DNA from 2 places in the Streptomyces sp. NPDC002054 genome. Region 2 is predicted to be linked to the other one. Evidence: riboswitches for the same ligand, from Rfam matches in the RefSeq annotation. Region 2 holds a riboswitch; the other holds the start of a gene.
The links. Region 2 has a riboswitch for ZMP and ZTP ahead of glyA (serine hydroxymethyltransferase). Riboswitches for the same ligand answer to the same signal wherever they lie in the genome.
Positions count from the first base shown of each region.

Region 1: another riboswitch for ZMP and ZTP. It lies ahead of ABT123_RS25120 (bifunctional 5,10-methylenetetrahydrofolate dehydrogenase/5,10-methenyltetrahydrofolate cyclohydrolase); the one in region 2 lies ahead of glyA (serine hydroxymethyltransferase).

Region 1 covers NZ_JBEOXT010000029.1:56,771-65,370, reverse strand. The annotation lists gene ABT123_RS25125 (NACHT domain-containing protein) at 1-3,018, opposite strand, end outside; gene ABT123_RS25120 (bifunctional 5,10-methylenetetrahydrofolate dehydrogenase/5,10-methenyltetrahydrofolate cyclohydrolase) at 3,451-4,314, opposite strand; ZMP/ZTP riboswitch at 4,343-4,447, opposite strand; gene ABT123_RS25115 (class I SAM-dependent methyltransferase) at 4,514-5,284, shown strand; gene ABT123_RS25110 (RNA polymerase sigma factor) at 5,512-7,086, shown strand; gene ABT123_RS25105 (SRPBCC family protein) at 7,168-7,611, opposite strand; gene ABT123_RS25100 (amino acid permease) at 7,631-8,600, opposite strand, start outside.
Region 2 covers NZ_JBEOXT010000014.1:112,329-120,928, forward strand. The annotation lists gene ABT123_RS15610 (2'-5' RNA ligase family protein) at 1-188, opposite strand, end outside; gene trpS (tryptophan--tRNA ligase) at 294-1,307, opposite strand; gene glyA (serine hydroxymethyltransferase) at 1,468-2,733, opposite strand; ZMP/ZTP riboswitch at 2,769-2,859, opposite strand; gene rocD (ornithine--oxo-acid transaminase) at 2,972-4,177, shown strand; gene ABT123_RS15630 (glutathionylspermidine synthase family protein) at 4,191-5,384, opposite strand; gene ABT123_RS15635 (hypothetical protein) at 5,393-5,692, opposite strand; gene ABT123_RS15640 (DMT family transporter) at 5,808-6,653, shown strand; gene pdxR (MocR-like pyridoxine biosynthesis transcription factor PdxR) at 6,650-8,059, opposite strand; gene ABT123_RS15650 (carboxymuconolactone decarboxylase family protein) at 8,106-8,600, shown strand, end outside.

The sequences.
Region 1 (8,600 bases), on a different contig from region 2:
CCGTACCGAACCCTCCGCCCGGAGGACAACCTTGACCGCCTTACTCAAGTCGTATGTATCGGCAACAGGATCCGAAAACACACTGCGCACAAGATCGACCGCCTGGGCAATATGGCCCGCCTCGGCCATCTCCTCGGCTATGGTCGAACGGGACCACGGGTCGATCACTGAACGTTGACGCAGGATGTCCAGCAAGCCATCAATGCTCCCTGAAGCGGCAAGCCACGCTCCGGCCGCTTTGCCGACTGCGTAACCGCTGGCATTCGAATCGACAAGGACGCCGGACGCCAGTTCTCCTGCCACTCTTGAGTAGCCTGCTTCCGCCAGGGCTTCCGCAACAAGCGCACGCTGGGCTTCGTCAAAATTCTGACGCCGGCTCAACTCGGCGACCAAAGCCTCAGCACTGTCTTCTCTGGTCAGCGAGAGCCAGAGGTCAGCTGCCCTGCCAATGGCAACCTCGTTGGAATCAGGGCCGTGAAGAACGCTTCGCGCGAGCAGTAGGGCCTGCGAAGGATGGCCCGCTTGCACAAACTCCTTCGCCGCCTCGACCAGTGCCAATCCATAGCAGTCCGACAATTTCTCCAGTACACCGTCCGGCTCGATCGAGTCACCCTCAACCCGCTCATTGAGTAGCAGCTTCACGGCAGTGCGTACGTCGCTCGGGTGAGGATGGGAAGTCGTAAGGACACTACGCGCAGCATGGAGCGCCGCGGAAATTTCTCCGATGTCCCTCAATGCTTCTGCCGCCGATGCCAAGGCCTGGGAATCCGCCTTGGAATCTCGACTGGCGCGGACGAGGAGCTCTCGCGCCTCCTCAGATGAATCCGACCCGAGCTCGATGAGTCCGACAGCAACGACGGACAGTTCGATGGGTCTGATTGCTGCATGCGAGATCGATTTGAGGAGCTCCAGGGATTCCTCCTTGGATTCGACGCGACTGAGCGCCTCAAGGGCGATAATCCGGGTGATGAACGGCAATTCCTCACGTTCCACGATCCCTCGAAGTCGCCTTACGGCATGGGCGTTTCCGCTAAGCAGGCCCAGGATGTCGAAGATGGAAGATGTGGCACTGTACCTGTCCTCGATGCGCCCAGGGGAGCCGAGGAATTTGCGCTCCTCGACCGGAGCATTACCGAGGCCGAGGTCGATCAGGCGGTCCACTACCGCACAGGAATGCCGGTCGTTCACATCACTGCTTTCCGACAGAAGCCTCCCTGCCAGTGATGCATACTCCCGGTCGCCTTCAAGGAGACGATCCAGGATCAATCCCACATCATTCCCATTGATACGACCCCATAGAACCATGGTGAGCAGTGCGAAGTTGCGCTGTGCCTCCCCGAGACCGCGTTCGATCCACTCATCGATTCCCGGAAAGTCCGCCGGCAAGCTGGTGGCATACGCCCGAGCGGCAATGAACTCGGCGAAAGTGTGATGAAGGAATCGAAGCCCCGAGCTCTCGTACACGAACATTCCGGTATCGATGAGCAGCCTGTCGAAGTCCCGCTCCCAACCAGGCGACAGTTCCATGCCGGCGGGCTTGCGCTCCCGTACCCACGCGTAGGCCACGTCCGACAAGGGGAGTTCGGTCGTCAGGCGCTCTTTGGCCAGCGCCTCGATGACGGCCGTCCGTTGGGCGTGGATCCACTCGACCAGTCGAAATCGCCCCGGCTGGCCGTCGCGCAGGCGACGAAGCTCACTGAGTGTTGCGCGTCCGCTCGCCTCCTCATCGGTGACGAGGTACTCATAGAACCGCTGGTAGAGGTCCACCCGGTTGGTCGGCAAGGGACGTTCGGGTTCACGTGTGTTGGCAACGGCCGCGATGGTGGCCAGCAGGGGGTTGCGGACCAGCTCTTTCAGGCGGCCGTCCTCGATTTGGTGGAGGAACTCCTGTGCCCGCTGCTCCGAGGTGATCGGATCCTGGGCGAAGAACCAGCGCTCCGAGAACAGCTTCAGCTCTTCCTGCTCAAACGGCTCGATGCGGCACATGCCGATGTGACTGCCCCGGAGTGCCGCCATCTCCTCTTCGGGCAGGGGTCTGCTGGTGATGACGAAGCGGTAGTCGCTGCCTGCGCGGGCATGCTGGGACAACGCTCGGATGATGGACGCCCGGGTCGGGCGATCGAGGATCTCATCGAGGCCATCGACCACGACCAGCCAGCGGACACCGTGCGTACGGCCGGCGAAGAGGTGCGGACTCGGCTCCGTGACGAGATAGGGACCGAGGGCCCGTCGGGTGGCCTCGGCCAGCACCGTGCTCCACGAACCCTCACCTACGAGGGCCCGTGCCGAAACCCGCACCGGCACCACGGGTTCGGACAGCGGGGGGTTGACTGCGCTCTCCTGCCGGAGCCAGATCCGGGCGAGCCGGGAAACCAGATGATGGCCGAGAGTGGACTTGCCCGCACCTGGTTCACCGGTGACCAGCAGGTGTTCGCTGCGGTTGAGCGCCTCCGCAACCGTCACCGGGACATCAGCACTCGGTTCGCTTCGCTCCGGGCGCAGTTCCTCGCGGTCGCGCTCCTTGTTCGAATCCCCTCCTGCCCCAGGGGTGTCTGCGCGGAGGCGCTGTCGGACGTAGACGGTGGACAGCGGGGGTGCCGCAACACCCAGCAGCCGGTAGGGAAGTTGCTCGACAGCATGGGTCAGGGCGTCAAGGACATTCCGCAGTGCGAGCTCTGGCCGCGGGATCTCCGCCCAGGAGGTGACGCGTGGTCTTGCGCCTTCGTCCTCGGCCATGAGCCGCCGGTCCATTGCCTCACGCGCACGGAGCCAGATCGGCTCCACGGCCGACGGGTCCTGCTTGAGCAGTCTGGCCAGACCTGCGGTCGAATTGAGTGACAGAAGTAGCGTGCCCCGAACGACCTCGTAGACCTTGTTCTTGTCGAGGGTGTGCTGCTGTACGAACGCGTTGACGCTGGGATGACCCGCCTCCCTGATGGCCTGATCGAACCAGGCCGCCAGCTCTGCCAGCTCCGGGTATCCCTCGCGTCCAGCCCGTGTCGGCCGACCTCCAGGCACGAGACCCCTCCAACTCAGCCTAATTTCTGCGGGTTTCCTTACCGTAGAGGGAAACTGACCAGGCGGGTGACTCTTCCGACGGACTGCTCCAGCAGGGGGCAACCGAACCGGAAGGACCGTGACGAACCATGGGTCTGGAGATCACGAACAGCCTGCTCGAGGCAGGGACACCTCTTCTCCTTGCAGCTGCGCCTGTGGCTGGTGTGGTCACAGCATGGATCGGCTACCGCAGGGCCGTGGTTGTCGAGCGGTGGCGAACTGCCCAGCTGAGGGCTGCACTACACGGCGTGGCACGTGAGGACCGGGCCGAAGGTGGATGCTGCGGGTGCGCCGACGGAGAGGGCGGGCGTCGAGGCTGAGCAGCCAATGCCCGGATACAGGCTCCCGCCGCCAGGAACGCCCCGGGCCGCAAGGCCCGGGGCGGGCGGTGGATCAGGTCAGGTCGAGGCCCGCCTGGGTGGCGGCTGCCGTGACCGTTTGTTCCAGGAGGACGGCGATGGTCATCGGGCCGACGCCGCCCGGGACCGGGGTGATCAGCGAGGCGCGTTCGGCCGCCGAGGGGAAGTGGACGTCGCCGACGTTGCCCTCGTTGTAGCCGGCGTCCAGGACCACGGCGCCCGGCTTGATGTCCTCGCCGCGGATGAACTCGGCCTTGCCGACCGCGGCGACCAGTACGTCCGCCTGCCGCACGATCGAGGACAGGTCCTGGGTGCGGGAGTGGCAGTAGGTGACGGTGGCGTTCTGCTCCAGGAGGAGCATGCCGGCCGGCTTGCCGAGGATCGCGCTGCGGCCGACGACGACCGCGTGCTTGCCGGTGAGGTCCACGTTGTAGGCCTCCAGCAGGCGCATGATGCCGCCCGGGGTGCAGGAGACGAAGCCCGGCAGGCCGAAGCCCATGGCGGCGAAGGAGTGCATGGTGACCCCGTCGACGTCCTTGCCGGGGGCGATGGCCTCGAATGCGGCGCGCTCGTCGATGTGGTGCGGGACCGGGTGCTGGAGCAGGATGCCGCTGATCTCCGGGTCCTCGGAGAGGCCGGTGATCACCGCGATCAGCTCCTCCGTCGTGGTCTCGGCCGGCAGGGCCACGTGCCGGGAGGTGATGCCGGCCTTGGCGCAACGGTTCTGCTTCATGCGTACGTACGTCACGGACGCCGGGTCCTCGCCGACCAGCACGGTGGCCAGGCAGGGTGCCGTGCCGGTGCGCTCGGTGATCAGCGCGGCGCGGGCGGCGGTCTGCTCGGTGATGCGGCGGGCGAGGGCGGTGCCGTCCATCAGGCGGGCGGTGGCAGTCGTCATGGGGTCTCCTGAGCGTCGCTGCGGGATCGCGGTTCGCCCAGGCGCGCGGCAACGGCGTACGGACACCCTTGCAGGTCGACGCCGGGCCGCTCCCCGGTGGTGATCCACCCGAACGCCAGTCACGGCCCGCCGCCCACTGTAGTCGACCGGCATCGGCAATCCGCTGGATACCTGACACCGCAACTGGGACGATCAAGGCATGACACCCACTTTCGAGCATCTCGTGTCCGAGGCCGAGTCGGTCTCCGTGGAGGGATGGGATTTCTCCTGGCTCGACGGGCGTGCGAGCGAGCAGCGTCCTTCCTGGGGCTATCAGCGGCTGCTGGGCGAGCGGCTCGGCCGGGTCCGGTCGGCGCTCGACATCCAGACCGGCGGCGGGGAGGTGCTCGCCGGGGCCGTCCCGGCCGGGCAGCTGCCGCCGCTGATGGTGGCCACCGAGTCCTGGCCGCCCAACATCGACAAGGCGACCCGGCTGCTGCACCCGCTGGGCGCGGTGGTGGTCGCCGATGCCGACGAGCCGCCGCTGCCCTTCGGCGACGAGGCCTTCGAGCTGGTCGTCAGCCGGCACCCGGTGACCATCTGGTGGGACGAGATCGCCCGGGTACTGAGACCGGGTGGCACCTACTTCTCCCAGCAGGTGGGCCCGTCCAGCGTGTTCGAGCTGGTCGAGTACTTCCTCGGGCCGCAGCCGGAGGAGGTCCGGCGGGGCCGGCACCCGGACGACGCTGCCGCCGACGCCGCCAAAGCCGGGCTGGAAGTGGTCGATCTGCGCTCGGAGCGGTTGCGGACCGAGTTCCATGACATCGGCGCCGTGGTCTACTTCCTTCGGAAGGTGATCTGGATGGTGCCCGGCTTCACGGTCGGCCACTACCGGGACCGGTTGCGCGAGCTGCACGAACGGATCGAGCAGGAAGGGCCGTTCGTCGCTCACACCACCCGGTTCCTGATCGAGGCCCGCAAACCGGGCTGATGATCCGGGCCGCTCCGGGACCCGTCAGCGGGGCCGGTCGACCGCCTTCCATTGGCAGCGTGGCGTAGGTCACTCAATTCAGTGCGTAACGAATCGTCTCGGGCACGCGATGAACCGACAGGTGTCCTCGCGCGGCGACGGAATACCGACCCCCCTCGGGGTGTTGCCGTAGGTCCGCGCGATGATGTCCCGCCCGTCCTTTATCTGTTCGCAACGAGAGGCTCCTTGTGTCGCTCAGCCCGTCCCGTACGTTCCCTCCGGAGATCGCCGAATCCGAGGCCCTCGTCGCGCTCGTCGAGCGTGGCCGCGAGCAGGGTCACATCAACGGTGACGACGTGCGCCAGGCCTTCGAGGCCGGCCGCATCCCGGTGGACCAGTGGAAGCGGGTCCTGCGCAGCCTGAACCAGGTCCTGGACGAGGAGGGTGTGGCGCTGCACGTCAGCGCGGCCCCCGCTGCCAAGACCGCCGCGAAGAAGCCCCGCAAGGCCGCGGCGACGCCGGCCCGCACCGCAGTGAAGAAGGCGGCCACCCCGCCGCGCCCGATCGGAGCCCGCAAGACCGCTGCCGCCCCGGCCGCCGCGGCGGCGATATCCGCTCAGCCGGACGCGGCCGTCGAGGCCGGAGCCGAAGACGTGGCCGCCGCCGAGCCGAAGAAGCGCGCGGTCAAGAAGACCACCGCCGCCGCGAAGAAGACCGCCACCAAGAAGACGGCGGCGAAGAAGACCACCGCCAAGGACGCCGACGGCGAGACCCCGGAGCTGGAGGGCGAGGACCTCTTCGAGGACCTGTCCGACGACACCGAGGAAGACGCGGCCAAGCCCGGCGGCCAGGGCTTCGTCCTGTCCGACGAGGACGACGACGACGCCCCGGCGCAGACCGTCATGGTGGCCGGCGCGACCGCCGACCCGGTCAAGGACTACCTCAAGCTGATCGGCAAGGTGCCGCTGCTCAACGCCGAGCAGGAGGTCGAGCTCGCCAAGCGGATCGAGGCGGGCCTGTTCTCCGAGTACAAGCTGGAGGAAGAGGACGACCACAAGCCGGCCTACCGCCGCGAGCTGGAGATCCTCGTCGAGGACGGCCGCCGGGCCAAGAACCACCTGCTGGAGGCCAACCTCCGCCTGGTGGTCTCGCTGGCCAAGCGCTACACCGGCCGCGGCATGCTCTTCCTGGACCTGATCCAGGAGGGCAACGTCGGCCTGATCCGCGCCGTCGAGAAGTTCGACTACACCAAGGGCTTCAAGTTCTCCACCTATGCGACCTGGTGGATCCGGCAGGCGATCACCCGCGCCATGGCCGACCAGTCGCGCACCATCCGTATCCCGGTGCACATGGTCGAGATCATCAACAAGCTGGCCCGCGTGCAGCGCCAGATGCTCCAGGACCTGGGCCGCGAGCCCACCCCGGAGGAGCTGGGCAAGGAACTCGACATGACCCCCGAGAAGGTCATCGAGGTCCAGAAGTACGGCCGCGAGCCGATCTCCCTCCACACCCCGCTGGGTGAAGAGGGCGACAGCGAGTTCGGTGACCTCATCGAGGACTCCGAGGCGGTCGTCCCGGCCGACGCGGTCTCCTTCACCTTCCTCCAGGAGCAGCTGCAGTCGATCCTGGGCACGCTCTCCGAGCGCGAGGCGGGCGTGGTCTCCATGCGGTACGGCCTGAACGACGGCCAGCCGAAGACCCTGGACGAGATCGGCCGGGTCTACGGGGTGACCCGTGAGCGGATCCGCCAGATCGAGTCCAAGACCATGTCGAAGCTGCGCCACCCGTCGCGCTCGCAGGTGCTGCGCGACTACCTCGACTGATCGATCGCACTCACGCCGGTGGGCGGGGCCGCACTGCGGCCCCGCCCACCGGCGTGATGTCACCCTCCCCGCCGCCCGCCGTCAGCGGTTTTCGAGGATGAGCTTGAGCTTCGCCTCGTTGAGCGCCATCTCCCTGCGGGCGTGCGGCCGGATTACGAACGGCACCAGCGCCCGCCCCATCCCGTGCCCCTCGAAGTCGAGGTCGATGGTCAGCCGGGAGGCGGTGCCGTCGGCGAGCGGCTCGATGGTGCCCTGGACGTCCGGCCGGACCGGGCCGTCGACCCCGTGCATGTGCCAGCTCCGCGGCGGGTCCATCGCGGTGACCTCCATCGTGCCCGCGTACTCCCGCTTGCCCATCCGCCGGGTCACGGACACGCGCGAGCCGACCCCCATGGGCGCGTCGCTCAGCCTGCGCGCCGACACCGCGCTCTGCTGCCACTCCGGCAGGTGCGAGGGGTCGGTCACATAGGCGTAGACCTCGGCCGGCGTGCGGTCGATGTCGATCGTCTCCCTGATCGCTGCCATGCCTTCATCGTCCCACCGGTCAGAGCGCCGCGCGCTTCCTGCGGGCGGCCAGTACGGCGTACCCGAGCACGCCCGCGAACAGGAACAGCACGCCCTGGTACACCGCGGCGTAGCCGGAGCCCGCCACCAGCCACATCGAGAAGCCGAAGGCCAGCACGGCGAGGACGGCATCGCGCACCAGCCGGCCGCGGTGGACCCGGTCGGCCTGCCCGGAGGCCAGGAAGTAGATCTGGGCGGCGGTGGACAGCAGGTAGGGGACGGTCGCCGTGAAGGTGGTGATCAGGACCAGGACCTCGAAGACGCCCTGCGAGCCGGCCGTGTAGTTGTAGACGGTCAGCGCCGAGGCCAGCAGGACCGTCACGACCACGCCCACCACCGGGACCCCGCGGCGCCGGGTCTCGAAGGCCTTCGGGAACAGTCCGTCCCGGGCTGCCGCGTACGGGGTCTGGGCGCTCAGCAGGGTCCAGCCGTTCAGGGCGCCCACCATGGAGATCACCGCCGCGCAGGCCACCAGGGTGCCGCCCCAGGTACCGCCGGTCATGGCGTTGACGGCATCGGTGAAGGGGGCCTCGGAGTCGATCAGCCGGTCGTGCGGGACCAGCCCGAAGACGGCGACCGTGCCCAGCAGGTAGACCAGGGCCGCGCCCAGGGTGCCCAGGATGGTGGCCCGGCCGACGTTGCGGCGCGGGTCGCGGACCTCGCCGGCGCTGACCGCGGCGGATTCCACGCCGAGGTAGCTGAACAGCAGGATCGCCGCCGAGGCCGAGACCGCGCCCACCGCGCTCTGGTCGGTGGCCCGGAACGGGCCGAGGTTCGCCGGGTCGAAGAAGAACAGGCCGCCGACGGCCACCAGCAGCAGCGGGGCGAACTTCAGGACCGTGGCCACCAGCTGTACGGCGCCGACGTAGCGGGTGCCCGCCAGGTTGGCGAGGGCCGGCAGCCACTGCACGGTGAGCGCGGCCAGGCACATCGACCAGGGGTGCGCGCCG
Region 2 (8,600 bases):
GCGACCTCGGTGAGGTGGGCCCGGATCTCCGGGAGCCGGTCCGCCTCCACCTCGGTGGGCGGCAGCAGGGTGACATGCGTGGGGATGCCGTACGCGGCGGCGTCCCCGAAGCCGGCCCGCCGCTGCTGGAGCTGGCTGCCGTACGGCTCCGGGACCGCGATCGAAACGCCGAGCGTTACGGTCCCCACGTATGTCTCCTCGTGTCTGTGTGTCGGCTGTGGCCCGAGTGTGCCGAGTGTGCCGCCCTCCAGTGTGGGGGCAGCACCCCCGTTCCTGCCAGGGTCCTCGGATCGTCAGTGCTTGGCGGGGAGGAAGCCCAGGTGGTCGTAGGCCTGGGCGAGGGTCTCGGCGGCGACCGCCCGCGCCTTCTCCGCGCCCCTGGCCAGCACGGCGTCCAGCTCCGCCGGGTCGTCCAGGTACTCCTGGGTGCGCTGCTTGAAGGGTGTGACGAAATCGACCATCACGGCGGCGAGGTCGGTCTTCAGCGCGCCGTAGCCCTTGCCCTCGTACTTCTCCTCCAGGACCGGGATGGCGGTGCCGGTGAGGGTGGAGTAGATGGTGAGCAGGTTGCTGACGCCGGGCTTGTTCTCCGTGTCGAAGCGGATCACGGTGTCGGTGTCGGTGACCGCGCTCTTGATCTTCTTCTCGGTGACCTTGGGCTCGTCGAGGAGGTTGACCAGGCCCTTGGGCGAGGACGCCGACTTCGACATCTTGATCGCCGGGTCCTGGAGGTCGTAGATCTTCGCGACCTCCTTGACGATGTACGGCGCGGGGAGGGTGAAGGTCTGGCCGAAGCGCTGGTTGAAGCGCTCGGCGAGGTCCCGGGTCAGCTCGATGTGCTGGCGCTGGTCCTCACCGACCGGCACGGCGTTCGCCTGGTACAGGAGGATGTCGGCGACCTGGAGAATCGGATAGGTGAACAGTCCGACGGTCGCGTTGTTGACGCCGCCCTTGGCGGACTTGTCCTTGAACTGGGTCATCCGGCTGGCCTCGCCGAACCCGGTGATGCAGTTCATGACCCAGCCGAGCTGCGCGTGCTCGGGCACATGGCTCTGGACGAACAGCGTGCAGCGCTCGGGGTCGAGCCCGGCGGCGAGGAGCTGGGCGGCGGACAGCCGGGTGTTCTGCCGGAGGGCCGCGGGCTCCTGCGGCATGGTGATCGCGTGCAGGTCGACGACCATGTAGAAGGCGTCGTGCGTCTCCTGCAGGGCGACGTACTGGCGGATGGCTCCGAGGTAGTTCCCGAGGTGGAACGAACCGGAGGTGGGCTGGATACCGGAGAGCGCGCGAGGACGATCAGAAGCCATGCACCCATTCTCTCAGGTGTGGGGGGTCACTCGGGCCCGCCGGCGGCCGAATCTCACCCCGGCCGGGCGACCGCTTTCCCGGGGCGGAGCCCGACTCCAGCCCCGCCGGCGTTTGAGGCGCGGGGTCTGGGGCGGCGCCCCAGGACGGCGGGCCGCAGGGCTACGACAGCGGGAGCCCGGGGGCCGGGAAGGCTGCCATCAGGTCGGCGACCTCGGCGCGGATCGCGGCCAGGGCGGGCTCGTCCCCGGCTGCGGCTGCGGCGACGGACCGCACGATCCAGTCCGCGACCTGTGGCATGTGGGAGGCGTCCAGCCCGCGGGAGGTCAGCGACGGGGTGCCGATCCGGATCCCGGACGGGTCGAACGGCTTGCGCGGGTCGAACGGGACGGTGTTGTAGTTGACCACGATCCCCGCCCGGTCCAGCGCCTTCGCCGCGGTCTTCCCCGGCACCCCCTGCGCCGTGAGGTCCATCAGCACCAGGTGGTTGTCGGTACCGCCCGACACCAGGTCGAAGCCCCGCTCCAGCAGCGCCGCCGCGAGAGCCTTCGCGTTGGCCACCACCGCGTGCGCGTACGACACGAAGGACGGCTGGGCCGCCTCGTGCAGGGCCACCGCGATGCCCGCCGTCGTCTGGTTGTGCGGGCCGCCCTGGAGGCCCGGGAAGACCGCCTTGTCGATGGCCTTCGCGTGCTCCTCCCGGCACATCAGCATCGCGCCCCGCGGCCCCCGCAGTGTCTTGTGGGTGGTCGTCGAGACTACGTCCGCGTACGGCACCGGCGAGGGGTGCGCCCCGCCCGCGATCAGGCCGGCGATGTGCGCCACGTCGGCGACCAGGACCGAGCCCGCCTCCTTCGCGATCGACGCGAAGGCCTCGAAGTCGATGGTGCGCGGCAGCGCCGTACCCCCACAGAAGATGATCTTCGGGCGCTCGGCGAGGGCCTGCTCGCGCACCGCGTCGTAGTCGATCAGGCCGCTGTCAGCGCGCACGCCGTACTGCACGCCCCGGAACCACGAACCGGTGGCCGAGACCCCCCAGCCGTGTGTCAGGTGGCCGCCCATCGGCAACGCCATGCCCATCACCGTGTCACCCGGCCGGGCGAAGGCCAGGTACACGGCCAGGTTCGCCGGGGAGCCCGAGTACGGCTGGACGTTGGCGTGGTCGACGCCGAACAGGCCCTTCGCCCGCTCGACCGCGAGCGCCTCCACCCGGTCGATGTTCTGCTGGCCCTCGTAGTACCGGCGGCCGGGGTAGCCCTCGCTGTACTTGTTCTGCAGCACCGTCCCGGAGGCCTCCAGCACGGCGGCGGAGACGTAGTTCTCACTGGGGATCAGACGCAGGGTGTCGGCCTGGAGCCGTTCCTCCGCGGCGACGAGCGCGGCGAGCTCGGGATCGGTGGACAGCAGGGCGGGATGGCGCGCGGTCATGGCGGGCTCCTCCGGGGTCGATGGTGGTTCGTACCCCGCGAGGCCCAGGCGAGCGGCCCTGTGTGCGGACGTGCGCGCACGACTCCCCCGGAGTTGGATCTCCGTACGCCAGTCGCCGTGCGTACCGCACACCTTATCGGCCCCGACACCCGGACGCTTTCCCCGTCCGCGGCGAGGAGCGACGATAGAAAGTGACGCCACCCACGTCACAGGCCAGGACGGACGAAACGGAGACCCCGTGTCGACAACTGCTGATGCCATCCGCTCCGCCGACGCGCACGCCGCGCACACCTATCACCCGCTTCCCGTCGTGGTCGCCTCAGCCGAAGGTGCCTGGATGACGGACGTCGAGGGCAGGCGGTACCTCGACATGCTCGCCGGTTACTCGGCTCTCAACTTCGGCCACGGCAACCGCCGTCTGATCGATGCCGCCAAGGCTCAGCTGGAGCGGGTGACCCTCACCTCGCGGGCCTTCCACCACGTCCGGTTCGCCGACTTCTGCGCGCAGCTCGCCGAGCTGTGCGGCAAGGAGATGGTGCTTCCCATGAACACGGGTGCAGAAGCGGTCGAGACGGCGGTGAAGACGGCCAGAAAGTGGGGCTACGAAGTCAAGGGCGTACCGGACGGGCACGCCAAGATCGTGGTCGCCGCCGACAACTTCCACGGCCGGACCACCACCATCGTGTCCTTCTCCACGGACCACGAGGCCCGCGACCACTTCGGGCCCTACACCCCCGGGTTCGAGATCGTCCCGTACGGCGACCTGACCGCGTTGTCCGCGGCCGTCACCGAGAACACGGTGGCGGTGCTGCTGGAGCCGATCCAGGGCGAGGCCGGGGTGCTGGTGCCGCCGGCCGGCTACCTGCGCGGTGTACGGGAACTGACCCGGCGGCGGAACGTCCTGTTCATGGCGGACGAGATCCAGTCGGGCCTCGGGCGCACCGGGAAGACCTTCGCCTGTGAGCACGAGGAGGTCGTCCCGGACGTCTACATCCTGGGCAAGGCACTCGGCGGCGGAGTGGTGCCGGTGTCGGCGGTGGTCGCCGACCGGGACGTGCTCGGGGTGTTCCGGCCCGGCGAGCACGGCTCCACCTTCGGCGGCAACCCGCTGGCCTGCGCGGTCGCCCTGGAGGTCATCGCGATGCTGCGCACCGGCGAGTACCAGCAGCGGGCCGCCGAGCTGGGCGACCACCTGCACGGGGAGCTGGGCCTGCTGACCGGCGGGGGCGCGGTGACCGCCGTCCGCGGGCGGGGCCTGTGGGCCGGGGTGGACATCGACCCCTCGCACGGCACCGGGCGGCAGATCTCCGAACGGCTGATGGAACGCGGGGTGCTGGTGAAGGACACCCACGGCTCCACCATCCGGATCGCCCCGCCACTGGTGATCAGCAAGGAGGACCTCGACTGGGGCCTGGACCAGCTGCGCGCCGAGCTGTCCGTCTAGCCGAATTATCCCTTTAGAGGATCACGTGGGGCAGGAAGCGGGCGTACTCGTCCGTGATCAGCCCCGCGGACTCCCGGATGCCGAGCCCCGCCGCCTCGTCCTCGACGACCCACGCACCGAGCACCACGCGGTTGCCGTCGAACTCGGGCAGCGGGGCAAGGGCCTGGAAGCAGTACGTCTCCCCGTCCTGCGGGGTGAACGGCACCCCGTCCGGACCCGGTTCGTGGACCGTGACCCCGGCACCCTCGCGGCCGAGCAGCGGCTTGGCCACGTACCCGCCGTCCTCGGCGAGTTCGCGCGGGCCGTCGAGGTAGGCGGGCAGCAGGTTCGGGTGCTCGGGGAAGAGCTCCCACAGGACCGCCAGCAGCGCCTTGTTGGAGAGCAGCATCTTCCAGACGGGCTCGATCCAGCAGGTGGTGCCGGAACCGCCGCCGTTGTCCATCGTGTCCAGGACCTGCGGGGCGAACGGGTCGGTGGCCAGCCACTCCCACGGGTAGAGCTTGAAGCAGCTGCGGATGAAGCGGAGCTTCTCGTCCACGAACCGGCCGGACAGCCGGTCCCAGCCGATCTTCTCCACGGCCAGGGCGTGCGTTTCGATGCCGGCCTGCTCGGCGGTCTCCTGGAGGTAGGCGACCGTCATCAGGTCCTCGCCGAGCTCGTCGGCCTCGGAGTGCGCGAAGTGCAGCGGGCCGGGCGGCAGCAGCTCGGCCTGGCGGCGCCAGGCGTCCACGAGGCGCTCGTGGAGGGAGTTCCACTGGTCGGCGCCGGGGAAACGCTCCTCCATCCAGAACCACTGCGGGCTGGCCGCCTCCACCAGGGAGGTGGGGGTGTCCGCGTTGTACTCCAGCATCTTGGCCGGGCCGGTGCCGTCGTAGCGCAGGTCGAAGCGGCCGTAGAGGGAGGGCTGTTCGGTGCGGCGGCCCCAGGACTCCACGATCCGCTCGCGCAGCCGGGGGTCGGTGATCCCGAGGTCGGCGAAACGGTCCTGCTCCACGATGTGCGCGGCGGCGGCCAGGCACATGGCGTGCAGGTCCTCGACCACGTCCTCCAGCGCCTCCACCTCGGGGAGGCTGAAGGCGTAGTAGGCGCTCTCGTCCCAGTAGGGGCGCAGGGAGTCGTCCGGGTAGCGGGTGAGCGGGTAGATCAGCCCCTGCTCCTCGACGGTCTGCTGCCAGCCGGGGCGGGGCTCGATGGTGTGCCGCTGCATGCCGGTGCTCAGCCGCCGCTGGAGGAGGAGCCGCCGCCGATGCCGCCCCGCTCGACGGCCTTCTTGTCGAAGCTGCCGCCGGACACCTTGTTGCCGGTGGGGACGTGGCCGCCGTAGTAGTACGAGCCCCGGCCGCCCTTCTTGCACTCCTCCATGGAGTACTGGTCGAGCGTGAGGCGGTCGGCGCAGCGCCGGTCCGGCTCCTTGCTGCTGCCGCAGGCGACCAGGGCCGCCGCGAGCAGACCCATGCCGCCGAGGGCGACCCCGCCGGAACGCATGCGTCGCCGAGTACTGGTGCTGCTGTCCATGTCCGATGCTCCCCCTGACGGTGGCGTACAGCGGACAGACTAGAGCCGGGGGTGGAGGGGACGGAATCCGGCCGTCTGATCACCCCTCCACTACAGTCTGTTTGTGCTGATTGGGATGCTTTCTGCGCTGGGCGCGGCCGTCTGTTTCGGTACGGCCTCGGTGCTCCAGGCGGTCGCGGCCCGGGCCGCGGCCGGTCCGTCCGGCGGCTCGGGGGTGGATGCGGCCCTGCTGCTGCGGGCGCTCCGGCAGTGGCGGTATCTGCTCGGTCTGGCGCTCGACGGGGCCGGGTTCGTCCTCCAGATCATCGCGCTGCGCCACCTCCCGATCTACGCGGTGAGCGCTGCGCTGGCGGCCAGTCTCGCCGTGACGGCGGTGGTGGCCTCCCGGCTGATGCGGGTGCGGCTGAGCCGGACGGAATGGACGGCGGTCGGCGTGGTCTGCGCCGGCCTCTTCATGCTCGGCCTCGCCGCGGGCCCGGAGGGCACCCGGCCCGGCTCGACCGCCCTGCGGCTGGGCCTGCTCCTGACGGCGGTGCTGATCCTGCTGGCGGGCGCGGCGGCGGGCCGGCTGCCGGACGGGCCGCGGGCCCTGGTGCTGGGGCTGGGGGCCGGCGCCGGCTTCGGGGTGGTGGAGGTCGCGGTCCGCCTGATCGACGAGATCTCCCCGGCCGTCCTGACCAATCCGGCGCTGTACGCCCTGCTGCTGGGCGGCGCCGCCGGCTTCCTGCTGCTGACCTCGGCGCTGGCACGCGGTTCGGTGACGGCCGCAACGGCCGGCATGGTCCTCGGCGAGACGATCGGGCCGGCCCTGATCGGCGTGGTCTGGCTGGGCGACACCACCCGCCCGGGCCTGTCCTGGCTGGCGATCCTCGGCTTCGTGGTGGCAGTGGCGGGCGCCCTGGCCCTGGCCCGCTTCGGCGACCCGGGCGAGGGGCCCGGGCCGGGGCCGGACGCCGCCTAGGGAAGGGCGGCGGAGAGGGCGGCCAGGGTGGGGGCCCAGGCGCTGTCCGTCGGGGTGCCGTAGCCGACCACCAGTGCGTCGCGGGGCGGCAGGTCCGCCTCCGGGTGCCGGAAGCCCGACAGGCCGTCCAGGGCCAGGCTGTGCCAGGCGGCGGCCTGGAGGACGGCCCGCTCGGTGCCCGGCGGCAGGTCCAGGACCGCGTGCAGCCCCGCCGCGATCCCGGAGACCGCGACCCGCCCGCCCAGCGCCGCGACCAACTGGTCCCGCCGGCGCCGGTACCGCAGCCGCATGCCGCGTACGTGCCGGTCGTACGCCCCCGAGGTGATGAACTGCGCCAGGGTCAGCTGCTCCAGCGCGCTGCAGGTCCAGTCGACCGGGCCGCGGGCCGCCAGCACCTCGTCCAGCAGGCCCGGCGGGACCACCATCCAGCCGATCCGCAGCCCCGGCGCCAGGGACTTGCTGGCCGTTCCCAGGTACACCACCCGGTCGGGGTCCAGGCTCTGCAGCGCCCCGACCGGCTGGCGGTCGTAGCGGAACTCCCCGTCGTAGTCGTCCTCCAGGATCACCCCGCCGGCGGCCCGCGCCCAGTCCACCGCAGCCGCCCGCCGCTCCGGGGTCAGCGCGGCCCCGGTCGGGAACTGGTGCGCCGGGGTGAGCAGGACCGCCCCCGCGGCCATGCCGGACAGGTCCGGGGTGCACGCGCCCGCCGCGTCCAGCGGCAGCGGACGGGTCCGCAGCCCCTCCGCCGCCAGCAGGCCCCGGTGCACGCCCAGGCCGTACGACTCGACCGCCACCTCCCGCACCCGCCGGGCCCGCAGCACCCGGGCCATCAGCATCAGCCCGTGCACGAAGCCCGCGCACAGCACGATCCGCTCCGGGTCCGCGTACACCCCGCGGGCCCGCGCCAGGTATCCGGCGAGGGCCTCCCGCAGCTCCACCCGGCCGCGCGGGTCCCCGTACCCGAAGGCCTCGTTCGGGGCGTCCGTCAGGGCTCGGCGGGCCGCCGTCAGCCAGGCCGCGCGCGGAAAGCCGCCGAGGTCCGGGGAGCCGGGCAGCAGGCTGTACGTTGCCCGGCCCTGCCGGGTGGGAAGGCGTACCAGCGGCGCCGCGGCGCCCTTGCGGGGCCGGGCCCGCGGCGCGACCCGGGTGCCGGAGCCCTGCCGGGCCGTGAGCCAGCCCTCGGCGACCAGCTCGGCGTACGCCTCGGCGACCGTGTTGCGGGCGATGCCCAGGTCGGCGGCGAGGCTGCGGGAGGACGGCAGCCGGACGCCGGGCGCCAGCCGGCCCCCGCGCACGGCCTCCCGCAGCGCCTCGGCGAGACCGGCCTTCAGCCCGCGGCCGGCGGCCGGCTCCAGATGCAGATCGGCGCCGTCGAAGCCGATCGAATTGGCCCAGGAATCCGTCATGGATATGGACCATATCGGCGGACGCTCCACGGCCTACGGTGGATACATGACGAACAACGCAGATACCACCACGAACAGGACCTACGCCGCCGAAGAGCCCGCCCGCATGCAATGGCACCAGCTCGCCCCCGAGGTCTACAAGGCGATGGTCGCCCTGGAGATCGCCGCCCGGAAGGGCCTGGACCCGGTCCTCGTCGAACTCGTCAAGATCCGCGCCTCGCAGCTCAACCACTGCGCCTTCTGCATCGACATGCACACCAAGGACGCGATCGCCGCGGGCGAGACCGTCGAACGGATCGTCCAGCTCGGCGCCTGGGCCGAGTCACGGCACTTCTACACCGAGAAGGAGCTGGCGGCGATCGAGTTCACCGAGGCCGTCACCCTCCTGACGGAGGGCTTCGTCCCGGACGAGGTGTACGCGCGCGCCGCCAAGCACTTCGAGGAGGCGGAACTGGCCCAGCTGACCGCGGTGATCGTGACGATCAACTCGTGGAACCGGTTCGCCGTGACCACCCGCTCGGTGCCGGGGCACTACACCCCG